DNA from 4 places in the Ruminococcus sp. RTP21484sp1_RTP21277st1_D2_RTP21277_210401 genome. Region 2 is predicted to be linked to each of the others. Evidence: riboswitches for the same ligand, from Rfam matches in the RefSeq annotation. Region 2 holds a riboswitch; each other region holds the start of a gene.
What was found. Region 2 has a riboswitch for cobalamin ahead of AB5706_RS06875 (sirohydrochlorin cobaltochelatase). Riboswitches for the same ligand answer to the same signal wherever they lie in the genome.

Region 1 (5,851 bases), on a different contig from region 2:
AGGGCGCTTTTCATGTAACGGCTCCACAGGTCAAAACGAAAGCTTTCTTTATCTACACCTGAAGATGCCAGGTCATAGCGGTAATGAGTTTCTTTATGAGTACCCGGCTGGTTGTTTTTATGCTGGTGGGAGGCAATCTCTGTGACATAATAGCCGCTTTGGGCTTTTGCCATAATGTAGCCGTCTGCGGCAAGCTGAAGATAGGCAGTTTCAATAGTAGTGCGGGAAAGCTTCAGCTCCTGGGAACACTTGCGGAGAGAAGGCATTTTGCTTCCGGGTGTCATTTTTCCATCCAGGATCAGTTTCCGGTAGTATTCGTAAACTTCCATATAAAGATGCGTAGTGCGGGTTTGATTCTTTTCAATGTCTAACATAAAACTGTCCCTTCTAAAAAAGTTGAATTTGGATATTTCTGTACATACACTTAGATGATATTTTATAATATAAACGAAAAATTTACAATAAAAATCAGGAGTGATATATTTGAAAAAAATAGCGGTAATTCAGGATTTGTCAGGGCTTGGAAAATGTTCCCTGACAGCGGCAATTCCGGTGATCTCGGTGATGGGCGTGCAGGCTGTACCGCTGCCAACAGCAGTACTCAGCAACCAGACCGGTTATCCTTCCTATTACTGTGACAATTATACAGAGCACATGGAACAGATCATGGATGAATGGGAGAAACGGGGATTTTCCCCGGATGGAATTTATACAGGATTTCTGGCTGACGAGGAGCAGGCAGATAAGATCCTGGATTTTCTCAGAAGATTCCGGAAAGAGAAGACCGTGGTGCTGGTGGATCCGGTTATGGGAGATAATGGCGGTGCTTATGGGATTTATACAGAAGGTTTGCGGGAACGGATGGTCCAGCTGGTGAGAAGCGCACAGGTGATCACCCCTAATCTGACAGAAGCATTGCTTCTTTTGTATGGGAAAGAAGAGATGGAAAAAAGATACACCGGGCTTTTGGAACTGGATGGGGAGAAACGTCTGGAGCAGATTGAAAAAATCGGCGAGAAGCTGGCAAATGAATATTGTTTACAGGCAGCTGTAATTACGGGAATCGAATATGTGAAAGAGCAGAAAGCAGCACCTGCGCTAATTTCAGATAGGAATGAGAAGAACTCTATGCAGATGGGAAATCTGGTGGTGGAAAATGGTCAGGTCTACTGGTGTTTTGCCCCAAAGACCGGGGGCAGCTATTCGGGAACCGGTGATCTGTTTGCCTCTGTACTCAGTGCAGGGTTAGTGAAGAGAATGTCTATGATGACTTGTGTAGAGCTGGCAGTAAAATTCCTTTCCAAAGCAATCGCGGAAACTGTACAGGAGGGCACGGACCGAAATGACGGAGTCTGCTTCGAGAAATATCTTGAGGAATTGTGTAAAATAGAAAAATGAAACAGCTGCTGTGAATGGCGAGAGGCGTAACACGAATTATGGAGGAGTGAGTGAATAATGGCTGATATTGTTTATTGTTATAATCATGAAGTGTATTTTAATTTAACTAATAAATGTCCCTGCAACTGTACCTTCTGCATCCGAAACAACGGTGATTCTGTAGGCAGTGCGAAAACATTATGGTTTGAGAAAGAACCTACAATGGAAGAAATCTACAAGGCCATTGATGCGTTTGATTTTTCCGGTTACAAGGAAGCTGTTTTCTGCGGGTACGGGGAGCCGACTATGGCATTAGATAAGCTGATCGCAGTCAGCAAATATGTAAGAAGTAAATATCCTGCACATTCAGACCGAGATGGCAAGCTCTGTCCGGGAATCAGGTTACGTCTGAATACAAATGGACTTGGTGACTTGATCAATAAGCGTTCTATAGCCAGGGAAGTCTGTCAGGCTGTAGACATTGTTTCTATCAGTCTGAACATGCCAGACGCAAAGTCCTACAATGAAGTAGTGCGTCCGGCCTATGGAGAAAAAGCATTTGATGCCATGTTGAAATTTGCAGAAGATTGCAAACAGTATACAGAAAATGTAAAATTTACGGTCGTAGACTGCATTGGCGAGGAAAATGTTGAGAAAAGCCGCAAGGTGGCAGAGAAGCTAGGTATTCCCTTGAGAGTGCGTGAATATACAGCAGAATAAAAGCGGAAGAATATAAGCAGATATGTTTAAATAAAAAAGACACCTTAACAGATCGTTTATAAAACCTAACAATTTTTATTAGATTTTATATGTATAAAAATCTGAAGTGGTGTCTTTCATTTTGCGGACAACGAGCTAGAGCGTGTTTATATGAGAACTTAGAGCTTTTGAGAACAGGCTGCAGCCTTGTTACGCATTTATAAGCTTCAGCAAAATCTCCCGGAACTGTGGCACACAAGCCAGTATATCTGAGTTAGCCAGATAAGGCAGCTCCTTATTTCCCCAGTCTGTGATGACGCCGCCTGCTTCCCTTAAAATAATAGAAGCCCCACTGTAGTCCCAAGGCTTCAGATTCTGCTCCAGATAAGCATGCTGTCTTCCGCATGCCACATAGCAGATATCAAGAGCAGCAGAACCAGTACGTCTGAAGTCAGCACAGTTCATAAAGATATTATAAAATATCGGGAACAATTCCTTTGCCCTGTTTTTCTCATAAGGAGAAGAACCGAAGGATACTACCGCGTCCTTGAATTCCGGCTGATTAGAAACCTGGATAGGAGCTCTATTCAGGTAAGCACCTTCCCCTTTTGCCCCATAGAACAGTTCTTCGGTAAATGGATTATAAACTACACCGAAAGTAATTTCCCCATTTTCATAAAGCCCAAGAGAAACTGCACTTAAGTGATAATCCCGGATCAGATTGGTAGTCCCGTCAATGGGATCCAGAATCCAGTATGATTTATCCGGATCCAGCCCAAGGTTCTCTTTCTCTTCGGCAATCAGTGCGATATCCGGAAATTCATTTCCAAGCGCCTCTTTCAGATACTTCTGCACAGCTACATCTACGTTTGTGACGTAATCTGCAGCTCCTTTTTCTGTAACCTTTTCATGTGTCATTTCCTGAAAGATCAGTGGCTTTGTCTGTCTTACAAGTTCTATGATCTTAGACTGATTTTCTTTATTCATATAAAAGTAACACCTCCAAGGTAAAATTTACCATAAATAAAAAGGAAGGACAAGACGCTAAAGCTATTAAAAATTGAGTTGAAAAAATTTATTTTTACCTTATAATTACAGTGTAAAAATAAAACTATGGAGGTAAGAGAATGGGTAATCTCACCAAGAAAGCAATTCTTGTGGTAAGCTTTGGAACCAGCCATGAGGATACCAGAAAAGTGACTATTGACGCAATTGAAGAGACAATTGGAGCCGCTTTTCCCCAGTACAGGATTTATCGTGCCTGGACAAGCAAGATGATCCTGGCGAAGATTGAAAAACGGGATCACATTCATTATGATAACGTGAAAGAAGCTATGGAGCGCATGGCACAGGACGGAATCGAAGAGGTGATCGTTCAGCCAACTCACGTAATGAATGGAGTGGAGAACGATCTTATGAAAGCAGACGTTCTTGCAGCTGCTAATCACTTCCAGTCTGTGAAATTCGGCAATCCGCTGCTTACCACAGAAGAAGACAATGCATATGTGGTAAAAACAATTACAGATGTATTTCCTGTAATTCAGGATAAGAAGACTGCACTTGTGCTTATGGGTCATGGAACAGAGCATTATGCAAATACGGTTTATGCCGCTCTTGATTACAGATTCAAAGATATGGGATATGAAAATGTGATCGTGGCAACCGTAGAGGGTTATCCGGAAATTGACCAGGCTTTGAACCAGCTGGAGAAAAGCGATGCCAAGAAAGTTGTGATCGCACCATTTATGATCGTGGCAGGTGACCATGCCAAGAATGATATGGCAGGGGAGGAAGCGGATTCCTGGAAAAATGTGATCGGAGCGAAAGGCTATAAAGTAGAAACTGTTTTGAAGGGTCTTGGCGAATACGAAAGCATTCGGAGGCTGTTTGTAGAGCATATAAAAACTGCCAGATAATTGACCAAAAAATTTGCAAATTGGTAATAATATTGTTGTTTTTAAAGAAGAGATATGCTAGACTGTTGAAGTAATTGAATACCAGTTAAGTGAACGGCGATTTCGCTGTGAGAGGGAATCAGGTGCAACGCCTGAACGGTTGCGGCCACTGTATACAGGAAGGCTGGCTTATGAAAACCATTGCGTATATGCGTGAGAAGGGAAGCCATGCTGTTACTACCTGCGAGTCAGGAAACCTGCTTGACGAAGGTAAGAAGAGGAGCTTCCGTAAAAAGTGCCTTTTAAGTCACGGGTAGCAGTGACGCTTTTTGAAGCCCCATCTTTTCGGTTACGAAAACAAACGAAAAGAGAGGAAAAGAAATGAAAAACAAAGTTTTAACTACAAGAATCATGGCTATGATGATGGTTGCTGCTATGACCATGTCCGCAGCGCCTGCAGTATATGCAGCAGAGCGTGCAGACTCTGAGACCATCAAAGAGGATAACCAGCCGACTGAAGAGACTGCAGATGCTTCCGAGGAAGAGGATGCTTCTGAGGGTGAGACCAGAACCGAGTATCCTTTAACCATCACTACCTATGATTACGATGGAAACGAGATCGAAACCATCTATGAAAAAGCACCGGAAAAGGTTATCGCAGTATATCAGGGCAGCATTGAGACAATGCTGGCACTTGGACTTGAGGACCGCCTTGTTGCAACTGCAGGTCTTGACAACGAAGTTCCGGATGATCTGAAAGAAGCATTTTCTAAAACAAATTATCTTGATGAATTTACCCCATCCCTTGAAACTGTCACTATGCTGGAGCCAGATATGATCCTTTCCTGGAGTTCCCTGTTTTCTGATAAGAACCTTGGAAATGTAACCAACTGGATCGATAAAGGCTGCAACACTTATTATAACTCTAATACCCGTCCAGGCGGTGAGAGAACACTGGAAAATGAATATACAGATATTCTGAACCTTGGTAAGATTTTTGACGTACAGGATAAGGCAGAAGCAATTGTTGACGATATCAAAGCTGTAATTGACAACACACTTGAGGCAACAAAAGATGTAGAAGAGAAACCTACAGTAATGGTTCTTGAGCCACTTGGTGAGGACATTACAAACTATGGCGCAAGCAGTCTCGGAGGAGATATGGTAACCAAGTTAGGTGCAACTCTTGCAAATCCAGATGCTTCTACCGTTGGAAAAGAGGACATTATTGCAGCAAACCCGGATGTGATCTTTGTGGTATACATGCCATATGCAGGTGACGATCCACAGAGTGTTCTGGAAAGCCAGATGGCCGTGATCCAGGATGATGAAGCCCTCCAGAGCCTTGACGCAGTAAAGAATGGCCGTGTATATCCAATTATGCTCAGCGAAATGTACGCAAGTGCAACCCGTACCCAGGACGGAGTGGAAACATTTGCTAAGGGATTATATCCAGATGTTGCAATTGATTAATTGGATTGTGGAATGGATATATTGAGGAAAAAACAGTGAAAAAAGAGAAAATTTTTCGTTCATCTATCTATGCAACAGCTCTTGTGGGACTTGCCGCATTTCTGTTTTTTTCCATTCTGGCAGCTGTTACATTTGGAAATGCAGATCTGTCATTGAAAGATGTATACAGCGTGATTCTGTACAAAATATTCCACATAAAAAGTATGGCCTCCTACTCTGAGGGGGCCATTCATGATGTTGTATGGCTGATCCGGCTTCCAAGGGTTCTTCTAGCACTGGCGGTAGGTATGGCTCTTTCTGTGTGTGGCGTGGTCATGCAGGCAATTGTGCAGAATCCTTTGGCAGATCCTTATGTACTTGGAATTTCTTCTGGTGCTTCTTTCGGGGCAACTCTGGCGATCATGCTT
Region 2 (5,851 bases):
TCCAGCATTCCTATAATCCCCCTTATCTGGCCTTCAATACGTTTCAGACGGTTTACCAGCTTCCTGCGCTCTGCTTCGGAACGATCGGTGTGCTTGGTACAACAGCAGGAACAGACCTTCTTGGTAGGTTCCTGGCTGGAAAGAGTTGCAGGATCGGCTGCGGTGTGGCTGCAGCAGGATTCGGATTTATAATCAGCTGTCATAGGCGGACTCCTTTCCTTATATACCCCTTAGGGGTATGTATTTGATGAAACCAATATATACCCTGGCGGGGTATTTGTCAATAAGTAATTCACAGAAAACCTGAGAATTGCGGCGCGAAACCATGCGAAAGCATGATTCCTGTGTATCGCGAAGCGTGTTGCTATGAACGGAGTGAATAGTAATCTGTTTGAAAAATTATTCCCGCAATCTGCACGCCCCACTTTGCGGTATATTTTGCCCGAATTCAGTTGCCGTAGCCCGCTACGGCGCCCTCATCAGGACAAAATCTCCCACAAATTGTGACGCACATCTTGCAGAAAGCCTTTTTCAAACATACTCTAGTTCATAAAAAATACATAAAAAGTTCATAAAAAATATATAATAATATGGTACATATTAAATATCCGAGTCGAATATGTATAATGGTTATAGCGCGAAGGTTGCATCATGAACATGATGCGCAAAAGAGAATCCGGTGAGAGTCCGGAACGATGCCGTCACTGTGTAAGGGAACTGCTTCAGAGCCCACTGGGAAACCGGGAAGGGGGAGCAGTGTTGACCGAAGTCAGGAGAACTGCCTTGGCGTGGAATCTTAGGTCTGCGGTACACAGAACCTGTATTCTCATAACGATACATGAATATTTCCTGAATGTTTTTTGGAAGAAAAGTGTGTATATGAGAATGTGTGCAGTCGCAGAAAATGCGGCTGTTTTTATGCAATGGGAGATTGGTGATAGATTTCCCATGGGATTCTTTATACGTGATTCTATCCGGAAATACAAAAAAAAGAGGAAAAAGAAATGAAAAGAAAATCTTTATTAGCAATCCTTCTTGCAGCTTCTATGGCAGCAAGCATGACAGCAGCAACAGCAACTGTTGCATTTGCAGAGACAGAGGAAGCAGCAGAGGAGACAACAGACGATGCTGAGACAGCTGATGATGCTGAGGCAGCTGACGATGCTGAAGCAGCTGATGATGCTGAGACAACAGACGATGCAGAAGCAGCTGATGACACTGCAGATGCAGATAAGGAAGCGGCTGATAAAGTAGCAGCACTTATCGATGCTATTTATGTTCAGGAGAGAACAGATGATACAGATGAGCAGTGCAAGGAAGCTAAAGAAGCATGGGATGCCCTTACAGATGCTCAGAAAGAGCTTGTAGAGGGAGAAGAGGCAAGTCCAGAGTATTTCGGACGTGACACAGGTGATGCTTCCAAGGATGATCCGCGTAATCAGGACGAGATCGGTGAGAATGAGCTTCTTGTAGTAAGCTTTGGTACTTCCTTTAACGACAGCCGTGCAGAGGATATCAAAGGAATCGAGGATGCTCTTGCAGAAGCATTCCCGGATTGGTCTGTAAGAAGAGCATTTACCGCTCAGATCATTATCAACCATGTACAGGCAAGAGATGATGAGAAGATTGATAACATGCAGCAGGCACTTGACCGTGCAGTAGCAAACGGTGTTAAGAATCTTGTAGTTCAGCCTACACATCTTATGCATGGTGCTGAGTACGATGAGATGGTAGAAGCTATTGATGCTTACAAAGATAAATTTGAATCTGTAGCAATCGCTGAACCAATGCTTGGTGAGGTTGGCGATGACGCTACCGTTATCAACGATGACAAAGCTGCTGTTGCTCAGGCAATCACAGATGAAGCTGTAAAAGAAGCTGGATATGACAGCATGGAAGCAGCTGCAGAAGATGGAACCGCATTTGTATTCATGGGACATGGTACTTCCCATACAGCAAACGTTACATATGATCAGATGCAGACCCAGATGGAGAAACTTGAATTCACAAACGCATTCATCGGTACTGTAGAAGGTGAGCCAGAGGATACAGCTTGTGATGAAGTTATCAATAAAGTAAAAGATGCCGGATTCAAGAAAGTAATCCTTCGTCCGCTTATGGTTGTTGCTGGTGACCATGCAAACAATGATATGGCTGGTGATGATGATGACTCCTGGAAGAGCATGTTCGAGGCTTCTGGAGATTTCGATGAGATTGACTGCCAGATCGAAGGTCTTGGAAGAATTGACGCTGTTGAGCAGCTTTATGTAGCTCATACTCAGGCAGCTATTGATTCCATCGCGAAATAATTATCCTGGTATAAATTGTTATTGCAACAGAACAAAAGCAGCTGCTCCTACACTGTGGGGCAGCTGTTTGAGTAATAAAACAAATACGGCACACACAAGTGTACCGTAAATAAAGAAAAAGCAAGGAGAGTTATTATGAAACGTTCATTAGTCATTTTATTAACAGCTGTAAGTATTTCCGCTATGACAGCAGGAACTGCATTCCCGGCATTTGCAGAAGCCACAGAGGCTGAGGCAGAGGAAACCACAGATGGTGCAGAGAATGCCGCAGACAGCGAACTTGAAGACGGTGTTTATGGTGTAGAGTTTGACACAGACAGCAGTATGTTCCATGTAAATGAGGCTTGCAACGGAAGAGCTACCCTCACTGTAAAGGATGGTAAAATGACCGTTCATATTACTCTCGTTTCCAAGAATATTGAGAATGTTTTCCTTGGAACAGCAGAGGATGCACAGAAAGACGGTGCCGAACTGATTCAGCCTACTATTGATAAGGTAACTTACAGCGATGGCATGACAGAGGAGGTTTATGGATTCAATGTTCCAGTAGAGAAGCTTGATGAAGAATTTGACCTGGCAATCATTGGTAAAAAGGGCAAATGGTATGACCATAAGGTAAGCGTTACGGATGTGCAGGAGCAGACTGAGGAAGAAAAAAATGCAGTTGAGATCGGTGAGGAAGAGAAAAGCGAAGATGCTGATACAACTACAGATGCAGCTGCCGAGGAAGAGAATAAGGATTGATCAATAATCTGAAAGGGACATCACATGAGCGAAAACGGTTCATGCGATGTCCCTTTTTATATTTATTTTGTTTTGCCCTCACCGGCAAAATATTCTTTTGTCAGCTTCACAACTGTACCGGAAAGCAGGAACAAAGCAATCAGGTTGGGAATTGCCATAAGACCGTTAAATGTCTCGGCAATGCTCCACATCAGTCCAAGGTTGGCAGTTGCGCCAAGGATGGCAACCAGGGAATAAATAACCATAAAAGGTTTGATCACTTTTTCAGAGAACAGGAACTCGATGCAGCGGGCACCGTAAAGTCCCCATCCGACTGCTGTGGAAAAAGCGAAGCAGCACATGGCAACTGCTGTAAAAATGGATACCCAGCTTCCATATGTAGAAGTAAATCCAAGGATCGTAAGCTCTGCGCCAGCTGCTTTTCCATAATCAACAGCAACGCCGCTGCAAAGGATAACCAGTGCAGTCAGTGTACAGATCACGATGGTATCTGTAAAGACTTCGAAAATACCGAACATACCCTGTTTTACAGGCTTTTTGGTATCTGCACACGCATGGGCAATGGATCCGGTACCAAGACCAGCCTCGTTAGAGAAGATACCACGGGAAACACCTTTTTTTAAACTTGTGAACATACTTAAAACAATGCCGCCTGTTACAGCTCTGGGCTGAAATGCCCCTCTGAAAATAGAAACGAATACAGCTGGTACATTCTGAATGTTCAGAAGGATAACTCCCAGTCCGAGAAGAATGTAAAGCAGAGCCATAAATGGGACCAGCTTTTCGGTGACATGGCCAATTCGTTTGATTCCGCCAAGAAGGATCATGGCGATCAGAATGGCAATTATGATTCCGATGATTAGGTTGGAAGTAGAAACGGCGCTTTCGCTGATCACGTTATAATTCAGCAATGCAGAATTGATGGCAGTGGTGATAGTATTGACCTGTGTAGCGTTACCGGTACCAAATACAGTGAGCACGCCGAATGCTGCGAACAGATAAGCCAGCCAGTGCCATTTTTTGCTAAGACCGTTCTTGATGTAATACATGGGACCGCCTACCAGTTCACCGTTGGCATTGATCTCGCGGTAGTGTACCGCCAGAGTAACCTCAGCATATTTGGTACACATGCCAAACAGTGCAGAAACCCACATCCAGAATATGGCTCCGGGACCGCCGATTGCGATAGCGCCTGCTACACCGGCAATATTGCCAGTACCGACCGTGGCTGCAAGTGCTGTACACACTGCCTGGAAAGGCGTGATAGCACCGTCAGATGCGTCGCGTTTGCGGAAAATACGTCCAAGGGTTGTTTTGATTGCGTAGGGGAATTTGCGGATCTGAAGAAAATTGGTGCGGATACTAAGATAAAGACCAACTCCGAAAATACAGACCATTGCAGGAACGCCCCAGATAAAATTATTTACAGCGGTGTTGATGGTTTCGATTATTTGCAGCATAAAATACCTCTCTGGAAGTTTTTTGGATGTATGTGAACGGAACTGCTTCCATGTCACACACATTATTAAACTGGTGCAGCCAGAGCCTGTTTGAAAAATCATTCTTGCAATCTGCACGCCCGCTTTGTGGGAAATTTTGCCCGAATTCAGTTGCTGTAGCCTGCTACGGCGCCCTTATCCGGGCAAAAACTCCCACAAATTGTGACGCACATCTTGCAAAAAGCCTTTTTTAGATATGCTCTGGAGCTTCATTTATGTGAAGATATGACAACTACTGCACCATATTTAGCGGATAAAATTTGTCTTGATCTTATCTTCCGCCTGAGGAACTGCAATACCTGCCGCTTTCCCTGCTTCCAGGGATTTCAGAAGCCATGCCATATTGTTTCCAAGTGAGCGCATGATCTGAAGTCCTTCTTCATCCTGCGCAACTTCTGCAGGAGTATTTCCGTGAACCATGTTCCAGTAGTTAGCAGATACAACAGGCATTTCATGATAGCTGAAATATTTCTGAAGAACGTCTAAAGTAGCTGTGGTGCCGGCTCTTCTTGCAGAAGCAACTGCTGCAGCTGGTTTGTGGAGCATGTCTTTGCCTGCCATGGAGCAAAGCTTATCCATAAATTCAATGATCTGTCCGGATGGGGAAGCCCAGTATACCGGAGAACCAACTATAAGCGCATCTGCTTCTTTTAATTTCGCCGCGGCGGCTTTTACATTATCTGTATCCGGATTTCCAGCTTGGAAAATCTCAGTATCAATTCCATTATGATTCAGTGTTTTTGCCACTTCACTAAGTGCGGTGAACGTACAGCCTTCCTTGCGCGGGCTGCCATTTAAGAGTAAAACCTTCATGTTTTTCATCCTTTCTGAAGTAAGTTATATCAGACTGCGATAGCCGCAATCTGCATGCATCATCTCTCTAAAGCGGTAATGTATCTTCTTATTATACGATAGAAATAGTTGGATTTCAAGAGAATGGTTTTATTTTAAAAACACAATATGTTCACAATTTAAGATTATAATAAAAAATATTTGAACTATTCAGCAAATATTATTCCGCAAGGTATTTTATGTGAATCTGACTCACATAAAAATCGAAATCTTCGGCGCCCCACTTTGCGGTATATTTTGCCTGAATTGGTGAATGGTTATAAACATTTATTATGCGACAGAAAGGAAGTAGTAAGTGCTTCAGATCAAAGACATACACAAAGAATACAGAACAGGAAATTTGGTACAGCGTGCCCTGGACGGAGTGAGCCTTAGTCTTCGGGACAATGAATTTGTGGCAATTCTTGGTCCCAGCGGTTCGGGAAAAACCACTCTTCTGAATATTAT
Region 3 (5,851 bases), on a different contig from region 2:
GAATCGGCTGCGGCAGCTTCTTCTTTTGTTCCAAGACATAGATAGTCGTAACCAGTTCCGCTTAAAGTAAGAACAGCTGTCATCTTTCCGTTTTTGGAAGTAAGGACACAGTCAATTACACGGAACATAGAGGAACTGGAGTTTACTGTAATATTATAAATTCCGCTTGCACAGCTGCCTGGAGCAGGGGTTGCTGTTGGCTCTGGGGTGGTGGTTGCTTCCGGAGTTGTGCTTGGCACTGGAGTTTCAGTTGGTGCAGGAGTCTCAACCGGTGCTTCGGTAGGCTCTGGGGAAACAGTTGGTTCCGGTGTTGGAGCAGCCTCTCCATATCCTGGAACCGCCGGTACGGTAATCGTCAATATACCCTTTGCGTACCAGTTCTGGCTCTTCTTGGAATGAGGAACGACTGCTATTGTCTGAGCTTCCTTGCTTGCAGTAACTTCAAAGGTGTAGGTATAGCCTCCTGCACTGTTCTCTACTCCTTTGATGGAATTTGCTTCTTTATCAGAGTCACTGGCACTGCCAAGATAGATCATGTCATAATTCTGTTTTGCGGTAGAAAGTGTGACAATATACTTATCCTCCGAAACCTTTACAGTGGAACCGGTGATTACGAACATTGCAAATTCATCACCGTTTTCTTTTACAAGCTTGATTCCGGCATCTGTAATCTCATTCTGGGCTGGTGCCTGGGTTGGAGCTGCAGTTGGCAGTGGAGTGGCAGTTGGCTCAGGGGCTGCAGTTGGCTCTGGAGTAGCTGTTGGTTCCGGGGCTTTCATTCCTGGAACGTTCAGTTTCAAAGCCATATTTGTGTACCATTTCTGATTTTTTACAGAAAATGGTACGATGCTGAAAGTCTGGACCTGTTCACTGGCAGGAACCTCAAAAATGAAAGTATAACCATCTTCATTTTCTGTACCAACGATTGCTGCTGCATTTTTTGCTTCGTCAGGATCTTCTTTAGAACCAAGATAAAGCTTCTCATAGTTCTTTCCGTCAGTATTGAGGGTTATCTTAATTTTATCACCATTTAATTCAGCAGAAGAGCTTTTGATTTTAAGCATTTTATATGCACTGTTATCTTCCTTGTCAATGGTCATGTTGGAACCATCTGGGTTCAGATCCTCTGGCTTTGTTTCTGGTTTATCTGTCTCTTCGGTTTTGCCCTCTTCTGTTGTTTCTGGTGCAGCTGTAGGCTGTGGAGCTTCTGCTTCCTCATTTTTGCTTTCTTCAGCAGGTGATGCAGTAACCTCAGGAGTGGTCTCAGAGGCAGGTGTTTCTGTAGCAGCAGGTGTCTCTTTCACAGCAGAGGCATCCACTGCTGCCGGAGTTACTGTAGTGTCAGTGTTTTCTTCCTCAGCTGTTGCGTTCTCCTGCACAGGGGTCTCAGCAGCAACAGCAGTCTTCTCCGCCTCTGTTTCTGGAGTTGGTGTAACAGAAACCTGTACGTTTGCATCCTCATTTTCTGCCTGTGTAAGTACAGCAGGAGTGACCGTCATCGCGACGGAAAGGAACAGTGCAAGAAAGCGTTTTGAATTTCTTTTCATTTCTTTTTCCTCGATTCTTCCTATTATTTTATAATTTGAATAAATCCCAATTGCTTCTGGAGCCTGTTTGTACAATGGGCAATCCTGACAGGATTATTTCAAAAAAATGCCTGCTTCCTCTGAGAAAACAGGCACTAAAAATTCAATATATTGTATTATCAAATATATTAATGAGAATGAAGTACTTTCTTCGGAAGCTTTCATTAAACGAATTCAGCAGGTTTCCTGACTTACAGATCAACACAGAATCCATCCTTCTCAGCAATATACCAATGGTTTCACTGGATTCTACTCCCTGGTTACAGTGACCGGATCGTTCAGGACTTTCACCTGATTCCCTCTTAGAGCGTGTTGAAAAATATTCCCACAATCTGCACGCTGTAGCAGACAGATATGTCTGGCACTGAAAACGGATTTATTCAATTCACCTCATTATAGCAGACCGTTATGTCGAAATCAATAGATTTATAGGGTTATTGCTTGTATTTACTGTACCCGACTTCATCTGTGCGGAGAAGTGTTCCATTCTCATCGTAGACACTGCGGTAGGTTTTACAGGTGTTTGGATCGGAATGCTCTGTAGTAATCTCTACCGTATTATTGTCAGTTTGGGTTCCGTAAATGGATACCGTTACGGCTTCCTCTTTTTCATCGTAAGAGGCTTCAATTTTAATTGGATAAGCAGTATTATTCTGAAAACGGAAATCCTGACCTCCCCACACCACTGCTGCGTCCAGACCATCCTCAACATAATCAATTCGGGCAGCGTGATTATGACGCTCAACAATGGTCAGATCAGACTGCAGGCATGCCATAAACAACGTAGTGGAAATCTGGCAGATTCCGCCTCCGATATCCTGGGCATGTTCGCCTCCTACAATTACAGTTGCTTCCCTGTACCCTCGTTCCTCAGTACGTGGACCTAAAGTATCGTTGTAGGAAAAAATCTGTCCTGGCTGAAGTTCCATTCCATCACAGGCTTCCACGGCAAGCTTCAAATTGGCAACACGGTTTTCGGTACCTCCGCCATATGTAGTATAAGTACCAAGAAGATTCAGATAAGGAAGGGCTTCTATCTCTTCTGTAGAAACTTCGGGTAGGGTTATTTCAAGGGGGATGGTAATCTTTGCCCCTTCTTTTGCTTTTTCCAGCTTCTTTGCAGCTGACTTCACATCAAATGAAATTCCGGTAACTGCCGGAATAATTTCATTATTTTCCCCCAGAGAAGCATCTGTGGCATCTGTATGTACTTTTTCATAATAGGCTTCCAGATCCAGTTCCTCTGGCGGTGTCTTCATAGTAGGACATTCGATAACAGCTTCATAATCTTCTATGGAAATTGCTTTTAGAATCGCTTCTTTCAATGCATCCATATCCGGACCGATTCCGGTTTTTCCCTTAGTGATAACCAGCTCTGTATCTGTAAGTTCACAGGAAGTCTGTATAGTGGTGGATCCCTTTGAAATTCCAGCATCCTCCAGAAGCTTGTCCAGTTCGTCTTTGTTTCGGGCTTCTGGCATAAGGGTGACTTCTTCCTTTGTCTTGCTGTTCATCAGTTCGATGCGGTCAGTTCCATGAGTAAACCAGGCACCATGTCCAAGAGCATAGGCACTTTCTACAATTGATTTTACATCAAGACCGAGAACAGGATAGATGGATACCTTAAAGTTCTTTCCATTCAGGGTAATGGTCATCTGTGTGTTCTCATATTTTTCCTGAAAATCTTTTGAAATTGCGTCAATGGCTTCCTCTTTGGTCATTCCCTGAATGGCTATGCCGTTTATTTTAAGCTTCTTCCAGATTACATTATCTGTAAGAAAATGACACCACAGCCCATACGCACCTGCCAGAATCAGAACCAGGATCAGAACTTTGATCACACCGTTTTTCACTTGTTTTTTCATGTAATAATTTTACCTTTTGCAGTCTTTTTTAGAGCGTGTTTGAAAAAGGCTTTCTGCAAAATATATCGCAAAGTGGGGCGTGCAGATTGCAGGAATGATTTTTCAAACAGGCTTTAGAGCAATGGGGTAAAAAAGCATGTCCGGTTTCCGGTATGGCATGCAGCCCCTACCTGCTCTACTTTTGCCAGAATTGTATCATTATCACAGTCAATAGTCAATGATTTCACATACTGAACATGACCGGAGGTTAGTCCTTTGGTCCAGAGCTCGTTGCGGCTGCGGCTCCAGTAAGTCATTTTTCCCAGCTTCAGAGTGGTAAGGTATGCTTTCTCGTTCATGTACGCAAGCATAAGAACTTCGTCTGTTTTGTAATCCTGCACAATAACCGGAACCATGCCGTCACTGTTTAATTTGAAATCTGACCAGGACATTTTGGACTTTAATTGGTTCTGTTCCATATTTTTAATACTCCTTTATGAAAAATTCTTCTGCAATTATGCCACCTGCTTTCATGCTCAATTCGAAAAAAATGAAAACAAGTGGCATATATCATATCGTCTTAATTGTAATTCTGTTTGTTCTGCCCTTAGAGACTTCCCTTCGTAGAAAGCACATCTGTAATACGAGGATCATAAGCTACCGCCATATCCAGCGCCTTTGCAAAGCTTTTGAACATGGCTTCTGCCATATGGTGATTATTTCCCGGTGTTAGAACCTTAATGTGAAGATTCATGGCTGCCGTATAAGAAATGGCGTAAAAGAATTCCTTCACCATTTCTGTGGACATATCTCCAATTTTTTCACTGGTAAACGTACCTTCGAAGGAAAGATACGGGCGTCCCCCGAGATCAATGGCGCAAAGCACAAGACACTCATCCATTGGAAGGATGCAGCTTCCGTAACGCCTGATTCCTTTCTTGTCTCCAACCGCTTCTTTAATAGCTGTGCCAAGAACAATTCCCGTATCTTCAATGGTATGATGATCGTCAACCTGAAGATCACCCTTTACCTTTATATCCAGATCAAAAAGTCCGTGGCGGGTAAAGCCATCTAACATGTGATCGAAAAATCCCACACCTGTATCCAGACTGCTTTTTCCGGTTCCGTCCAGATTCAGCTTTATGGCAATTTTAGTTTCCTTTGTATTTCGTTCAACAGTAGCTTCTCTTGTCATGACTGCTCCTTTTTATCTTCCTCTTCAAAGCGGACTGCAATGGAGTTGGCGTGTGCAGTTAGCTGCTCTGAGGATGCAAACTGGATGATGTCCTTGTGGATTTCCTGTAATGCAGACCTGGAATAATATACAATACTGGATTTCTTAATAAAATCGTCAACGGAAAGTGCAGAGAAGAACTTGGCTGTTCCGTTGGTAGGAAGAACGTGGTTCGGTCCCGCGAAATAATCACCAAGAGGTTCAGAACTGTACTCTCCAATGAAAATAGCGCCTGCATTTCGTACCTTCATCATTACCTCAAAAGCGTTCTTAGTGACAATTTCCATATGTTCCGAAGCAATCTCATTCGCTGCTTCAATTGCTTCATCCATATCTTCTGCAATAAGGATATATCCAAAATTCTCCAGAGATTTTTCGATGATCTCTTTTCTGGAAAGAACCTTCAGATAGCCTTCAATCTCTTTCTCTACATTCTGTGCCAGTTCTGTACTGGTAGTAATGAGGATTGCAGAAGCCATCTCATCGTGTTCTGCCTGAGAAAGAAGATCTGCTGCTACATAGTGTGCATTTGCAGTTTCATCTGCAAGGACAAGGATCTCACTTGGACCAGCGATGGAATCAATGCTCACATGTCCATAAACAGCCTTTTTTGCAAGGGCTACAAAAATGTTGCCAGGTCCTACGATCTTGTCTACCTTTGGGATGCTTGCAGTACCATAAGCAAGTGCTCCGATTGCCTGTGCACCACCAACTTTATAGATCTCATCAGCGCCTGCTTCTTTGGCAGCAACCAGAGTGGATGGATTTACTTTACCGTCTTTCCCAGGAGGTGTGGTCATAACGATGTGAGGTACTCCTGCCACTTTTGCCGGCACAATATTCATTAATACAGAAGAAGGATAAACTGCTTTTCCGCCTGGAACATAAACACCTACACGATTTAATGGTGTTACCTTCTGACCAAGCATGGTGCCATTTTCGGTACTGGTAAACCAACTGTTCTGACGCTGTTTCTCATGGTAGCTGCGGATGTTTACAAGTGCCTTGCGGATAACTTCCAATAAGGATGCATCAACTGCTTTATATGCTTCTTCAATTTCCGCTTCGGTTACACGTATGGTTTCCGGAGTTACCTCTACTTTATCAAATTCTTTTGTGTAAGAAAAAAGAGCTTCATCCCCTTTTTCTTTTACATTTGCAAGAATATCTGCTACTGCGGCTTCGAA
Region 4 (5,851 bases), on a different contig from region 2:
TGTAGTGCAATGTTGTTTTTATTTGTTTTCTCTGTTTTTTCTTATTTATGATTGACATGTTTTTTGCCCTCTGGCATACTAAAGTTAACTGTAAATGGCTTTTCAAAACACTTTTATAGTGAAATTACCAGCTGCATATATTCACGTAATCTTGACTAGGAGATGATTTTATGTATCTTTCTGATATACACACACATTCCATTGCCAGCGGACACGGCACAACATGCACCATCAGCGACATGGCAAAGGCTGCTTCTCAAAAAGGGCTGAAGCTTCTTGGAATCACAGACCACGGACCAGCCACTCTAGCTGCCGGAACTTCTTCTTATTTCCGAAGCCTGATCTATTCGCCCAGGAAGCGTTTCGAAGTGGAATTATTATATGGAATTGAACTGAACATTCTGGATACCGATGGAAAAACAGATCTGCCACAGGAGCTTCTTGATAAGCTGGACTACGCAATCGCCAGCATGCATTATCAGAATTTCCGGCCAAAGACCAGGGAAGAAAATACTGCTGCTTTTCTGAACGTAATGAAGAATCCGGTTATAAAGATCCTGGGACACATTGATAATCCCCAGTATGACATAGATTACGACGCAGTTGTAAAGGCTGCCAGTGAAAACGGTGTTCTCCTTGAGATCAACGAAGCTTCCCTGGCGCCTTACGGATATCGGGGCGATACCCATGCCAACTGCGCGCAGATCCTGTCCTGCTGCCGGAAGTATCTGGTTCCAATCGTGCTTTCCAGTGACAGTCATGGAACAGAGCATATTGGAGACTTCACTTATGCCGCTGATTTCGTTCATAATGCTATGTTTCCAGAGGGTCTGATTCTTAACAACCAGATTCCGAAATTAAAGATGCTGTTAAGCATACGATAAAAAGGATCCAGCTTGCAGAATTCCAATGGAATTTTGCATTACGCAAAAACTCTCCGAGAAATATAAATACGTAAGCTTAACTTCGTATATATTCCGGAGAGTTTTTTATACTTATTTCTTTGATTACTCATTTTCATTTTTATGATCTGCTTCTCTTACTTTCTGCATCATCGCAGCAAGTTCCTGATATTTTCCTGTCACATAACCGTAGTTTTTCTTCTTATGAGGTAGCTGACAATTCGTACAATCTTTAAATCCCTTCTCATTATATTTGAAATTTCCGCCGCATTTGTCTCCAAGGGCATAAAGCGGGCAATAGCAGAACAGACAGTTAAAGTCCTCTGGATCAGCTCCTTTATGGCATGGAAAATACTCACATTTCTTATGACTGAAATAAGCGTATTCTTTATCTTCCCAATATTTTTTCTCCATATTTCTCTCCTTATCTCATACAGCTCAAAACAAAATATTCTTTATATTCTATTTCGTAATGCCCCAAAATCAAATGCAAAAAAAGAATCCCGCTTACAGGAATAGAATACGGCCAGAGCGTGTTTAAAAAAGGCTTTCTGTAAGATGTGCGTCACACCCTGCAGGAGATTACGGGAATAATTCTACAAACAGGCTCAGGAAAAGTGTAAAAAAAATACCGCATATGCGGCTTCTGAATCATCATTATTTAAGAGGGAGCGATGCTACTCCGGGGTAGAATATGATCCGTTCATATATACGCGGAGGGAACGGTTTCATCCGAAGTAGTATCGCCTGCCATTTAATCTGTATAATTCTTCTGAACAGGCGATCATTCCATAAAAAATGTCCACTCACAAAAGCGGACAACATCTCAAGGCTGCGGATTCCCCAAAACTGGTTGTTACACTTTCATCGGAAGTTTAACCTCGCCATACCAAGCAGGTTTCCTGGCTCCAGGATCATCACATCCTCTCTCCTTCTCATGCGTAAGCACAATGGACTATGAGATTCGCTCCTCTGTTACAGTGACCGGATCGCTCAGGTTTCTCACCTGATTCCCTCTTTCTGCCAGCTTATAGCTGTCAGCACTTAATATGTTCACTATGGAATTATACTGACATCATAGTACCACCGGTCACTGTCTTTGTCAACCCTTCGAAAGGATTTTTTGTTATTTTTTTATCAACCAGATGTTGCTAGTCACGGCGTGACCAGCAGCGTCATTTTTTCCTGAATCTTCTCCACCAGGATTTTCGCTGTTCTTTCATGAGATCTGTGCCCAGGGTGCTGCCTTGATCCAAATTCTCCTTCCTGTGTATCCGGAAGCTTCACAAATTCCACGCGCTTATCCCCTGTTTTTCTTTTATAATTCCCCACTGCTTTCTCAAGCGTTGGCAAAATCTCAGCTCCAAGCATTCCATAACACCACAGAATATAGCTTTCCGGATTACATACGCGCAGTTTCCTCAAAAAGTCTTCCACAGCCTTTCCAACCCTGTCCATATTCTTCGTGCCGCTGCCGTCGTTTGTCCCCAGATTCACTACGATTACATCAGGCTGAAACTTCTGGAAATCCCATTTTTCCATAGCACCCAGTTGTTTGTTTCTTTCTCCATTTAAAAGACCGCATACCTGCTCATAATATAGCGGGATTGCCTGCTGCTCATTGCCTTCCCAGGAACAGAAAACACCCCAGCCGCTCTGACTGATGCAATTGTACACCGCGCCCAGTTCTTTTGCCGCCATATATGCATAATTATCCACGGCATTGAAGCAAAAGGAATTCCATGTCATTTCTTCTCCTGCACCGCTGCCGCCCTCACCAGAGGTAATGCTGTCCCCTATTACTTCCAATCTGAGCTTCGGTGTTTCAAGAGGTAAGAACTCACCGTCAGTTTCAACCTCCAGCAGCTGAAGCAATGTTTTTTCATCTGTAGGAAACACAGGGGTATCACGAAGAAGCTTTACATTTCTTACCTTATCCCTTTCCATATTACGGAAAAGGCAGATTTTCTGTTCTCCCTTATTTACCATAAGCCGTTGGGACAATAGGCCGTCTACGATCACATCCACCCATGGCTCAAAAACATCATAATCGGAGCGGATTTTCACCCATATTTCTGTTGCTTTTACATTCAGTTCAATTCCGGAAGCGGTCCAAAATAGTGTTACCGGTTCCAGACTGCCATTCGTTCTTCCTAATATTCTTAAATATGGAATTTCCTTCATCTGATAATGGCTAAGCATTTTTCTCCACCTCTCATCTGGCTATACGAAATATTTATGTTACGATTTTCAGACAATACTTTTATTCTTACTATACTTCTTTTTTCTTTGCTTTTCCACATTATTTTCAGTAAAAAGCCCCTTCCGGATTTTCATCTCCGGAAAGGGCTCACAAATTCATTTATTCAGATTACACAAGACGTCTTACAGAAGTAATCGTTCTGTATGCAGCATTATCGCTGACCTTGATGCCATCTCTGGCATTGGATGCATGTACGATCTGTCCATTTCCCATATAGATTGCAACATGTCCGCCATAGCAGATCAGGTCGCCTGGCTGAGCATCTGCATAGGATACTTCATATCCGGCATTCTGCTGCTCATAAGATGTTCTTGGAAGACTTACGCCAAAGTTTGCATATACACTCTGCACAAAGCCAGAGCAGTCAGCACCACTGGTAAGGCTTGTTCCACCCCATACATATGGGTTTCCAACAAACTGTGTTGCATAGGATACAACAGAAGAGCCGGAACCTGAAGAACTGCTGGCTGATGAACTGTCAGAAGAACTATCTGAGGAACTGTCGGAGCTGTTTGCATCGGAATTGTAATCAACTGTATTGTCAGTATCAATTACATTACCATACTCATCATATTCATAATCAGAAGATCCATCAGAAGAACCACTTACAACATTTCCATCTTCATCATACTGAACCTCTTCTGAGGAATTATCTCCGTTCTGAGCTGCTTCCTGTGCTGCTGCAGCCGCTGCGGCCTCTGCCTCTGCCTGACGTCTTGCCTCTTCTTCTGCTGCAATACGTTCTGCCTCAAGCTGCTCAATTTCTGCCTGCTGCTGTTCCAGAAGGTTCGCATACTCAGTAGCCTGCTGCTGTGCGTATGCGATCTCATTCTCGCAATCAGCACTGTTCGCACGGGTTACATCCAACTGATACTGAAGGTTAGACTGCTGAGCCTCATATTCTTCCTTCATGGTCTCAAAATCAGCTTTCTCCTGCTCATACTGATCTTCTAACTTCTGAACCTCCTCAATCGTTCTAGCATATTTCTGAAGGCTCTCTCTGTCCTGCTCATACATCTGCTGTGTATACTCAGCTCTGGTAAGAAGGTCTGCAAGGTTATCTGCATTTAACATCATCTGGAACCATGCATTGTTTCCACCTTTTTCATAAAGATACTGAATACGTTTCTTCATGGCGCCGTACTGTTTATCCTTGGCATTCTGAGCCTTGGTCAGGTCACCCTGTGTTTTCTCAATTTCTGCTTCCTTGGAAGCGATATCACTCTCAAGAGTCTGAATGGAAACCATTACATTTACAAGATCAGAATTCAAAGATTCGATCTGGCTCTCAAGCTGCTGCTTCTGATCCCACAGGGCACTCATGCGTGCGTATGTAGCATCCAGCTGCTGGCTTGTCCAGGCCTGCTCTTCTCTTAAATCGCTCTCACGGTCAGCCATTACGCTTACAACCTGTGAGCCGCACATTAAAATTGCCAGTGTCAGACATACAATTCTTTTCTTCATGTTTCATCACCCTCGTTAATCTTTTTGATAATCTAAAAAGCTCAATTTGTAATATGTTTGCAACATTTCATTCAATCTTGCTACATATTAGCACACTCTCGCAAAGATTTCAACCCTAAATCGCAATAAATTTTAAAACTTTGTAACATTTCGTAATACATTTGTCTAAATAAGAGAACACAGAGCGTGTTTGTGCAACAGAGGGGGAATTCAAAGATTTCCGCTGTTACATAAAAAGAGAACCAGTATTTTCACTGATTCTCTCTTGTATATTACTTAACCATTATTTTCCAAACAGATCGTACAAAATCTGGTCTGCTGTCATATTATAATAACCATCCGGATCGGAAAGTGTATCTCCATTCCATCTCAGATAGTTTCCATTTCGGATATAGTTTCCAACGGATGGATGATAGTTGAAGATGCTGTATCCGGAATACAAGGACATATACTTCTTCGCAAGGGCTGCAGCCTCACTGGAATAGCTTCCCGTAGGTGTGGTAGTTCCGGAAATCTGGACACCTGCCTGCGGAGTGGAATGAATGATAACAACACTCTTATCACTGCACTGTCCAAGAACGATCCATGTATGACCATCATTGTATCCGATATCGCCAGGCTTCAGCTCCCATCCATTCTGTGACAGATAAGACTGATTTACGATTGATCCCCAGCCTTTCCCCTTGTAATAGCTTCCAATTTCACCTGAAACCACTGTGTATCCATATCCTACACCGGACTGTGTCTGCATTACCTGATAAGCAGACCAGCCTACAAAGCCTGAACAGTCAAATCCTTTCGCACGATTGGAAGTAGAAAGATCACGGTAATTATTGTAATCATAACTGGATGGATTCGCTGACCATTTATTATACCAGCTGGTCATGGTATCGCTGAGACCCTTTCTTGTGGAATCATTCCATCCGCCGCCCCATACGTAAAGTGCTTTTCCAACAGGTAAAAGTGCTCCTGCAAGATAATTCTTGATGGTCTTATTTCCTGTATTTCCATTCGGAGAAGGATCATCCTTCTTCTCTCCCTGACATACACCAGTACTGGAAAATGTATATGTAACACCATCAATAGTCTGTGTGCCTGTGTACATCGCGCCTGTAGTAGGATCAAAATAGTACTTTGTACCCTTGTCTGTATTCTCCACCCAGCCCGTCGCCATAGCTCCGGAGCCGCTGTAGAAATAATAGGTAACATTATTAATTGTCTT

Region 1: linked by a shared signal. The riboswitch ahead of AB5706_RS22465 (ABC transporter substrate-binding protein) and the one ahead of AB5706_RS06875 (sirohydrochlorin cobaltochelatase) in region 2 are both predicted to bind cobalamin.
Region 3: linked by a shared signal. The riboswitch ahead of AB5706_RS18635 (hypothetical protein) and the one ahead of AB5706_RS06875 (sirohydrochlorin cobaltochelatase) in region 2 are both predicted to bind cobalamin.
Region 4: linked by a shared signal. The riboswitch ahead of AB5706_RS19135 (cysteine-rich small domain-containing protein) and the one ahead of AB5706_RS06875 (sirohydrochlorin cobaltochelatase) in region 2 are both predicted to bind cobalamin.

The regions. Positions count from the first base shown of each region.
Region 1 covers NZ_JBCOMJ010000053.1:9,099-14,949, forward strand. Annotated here, with positions in the region: gene pdxR (MocR-like pyridoxine biosynthesis transcription factor PdxR) at 1-374, opposite strand, end outside; gene AB5706_RS22445 (pyridoxamine kinase) at 484-1,398, shown strand; gene AB5706_RS22450 (TIGR04100 family radical SAM protein) at 1,456-2,097, shown strand; gene AB5706_RS22455 (inositol monophosphatase family protein) at 2,287-3,063, opposite strand; gene AB5706_RS22460 (sirohydrochlorin cobaltochelatase) at 3,204-3,992, shown strand; cobalamin riboswitch at 4,063-4,250, shown strand; gene AB5706_RS22465 (ABC transporter substrate-binding protein) at 4,353-5,444, shown strand; gene AB5706_RS22470 (FecCD family ABC transporter permease) at 5,480-5,851, shown strand, end outside.
Region 2 covers NZ_JBCOMJ010000007.1:68,908-74,758, reverse strand. Annotated here, with positions in the region: gene AB5706_RS06890 (metal-sensing transcriptional repressor) at 1-203, opposite strand, end outside; partial or broken gene AB5706_RS06885 (DUF6783 domain-containing protein) at 365-475, opposite strand; partial or broken gene AB5706_RS06880 (DUF6783 domain-containing protein) at 452-553, shown strand; cobalamin riboswitch at 625-800, shown strand; gene AB5706_RS06875 (sirohydrochlorin cobaltochelatase) at 1,005-2,309, shown strand; gene AB5706_RS06870 (hypothetical protein) at 2,445-3,053, shown strand; gene AB5706_RS06865 (alanine/glycine:cation symporter family protein) at 3,116-4,513, opposite strand; gene AB5706_RS06860 (DUF6783 domain-containing protein) at 4,540-4,746, shown strand; gene AB5706_RS06850 (flavodoxin family protein) at 4,799-5,365, opposite strand; gene AB5706_RS06845 (ABC transporter ATP-binding protein/permease) at 5,700-5,851, shown strand, end outside.
Region 3 covers NZ_JBCOMJ010000033.1:28,268-34,118, reverse strand. Annotated here, with positions in the region: gene AB5706_RS18635 (hypothetical protein) at 1-1,547, opposite strand, end outside; cobalamin riboswitch at 1,747-1,937, opposite strand; gene AB5706_RS18630 (VanW family protein) at 2,021-3,451, opposite strand; gene AB5706_RS18625 (hypothetical protein) at 3,531-3,581, shown strand; gene hisI (phosphoribosyl-AMP cyclohydrolase) at 3,565-3,909, opposite strand; gene hisB (imidazoleglycerol-phosphate dehydratase HisB) at 4,038-4,625, opposite strand; gene hisD (histidinol dehydrogenase) at 4,622-5,851, opposite strand, start outside.
Region 4 covers NZ_JBCOMJ010000035.1:19,054-24,904, forward strand. Annotated here, with positions in the region: gene AB5706_RS19130 (phosphatase) at 171-884, shown strand; gene AB5706_RS19135 (cysteine-rich small domain-containing protein) at 1,008-1,316, opposite strand; cobalamin riboswitch at 1,778-1,965, opposite strand; gene AB5706_RS19140 (GDSL-type esterase/lipase family protein) at 2,058-3,104, opposite strand; gene AB5706_RS19145 (C40 family peptidase) at 3,274-4,629, opposite strand; gene AB5706_RS19150 (N-acetylmuramoyl-L-alanine amidase family protein) at 4,913-5,851, opposite strand, start outside.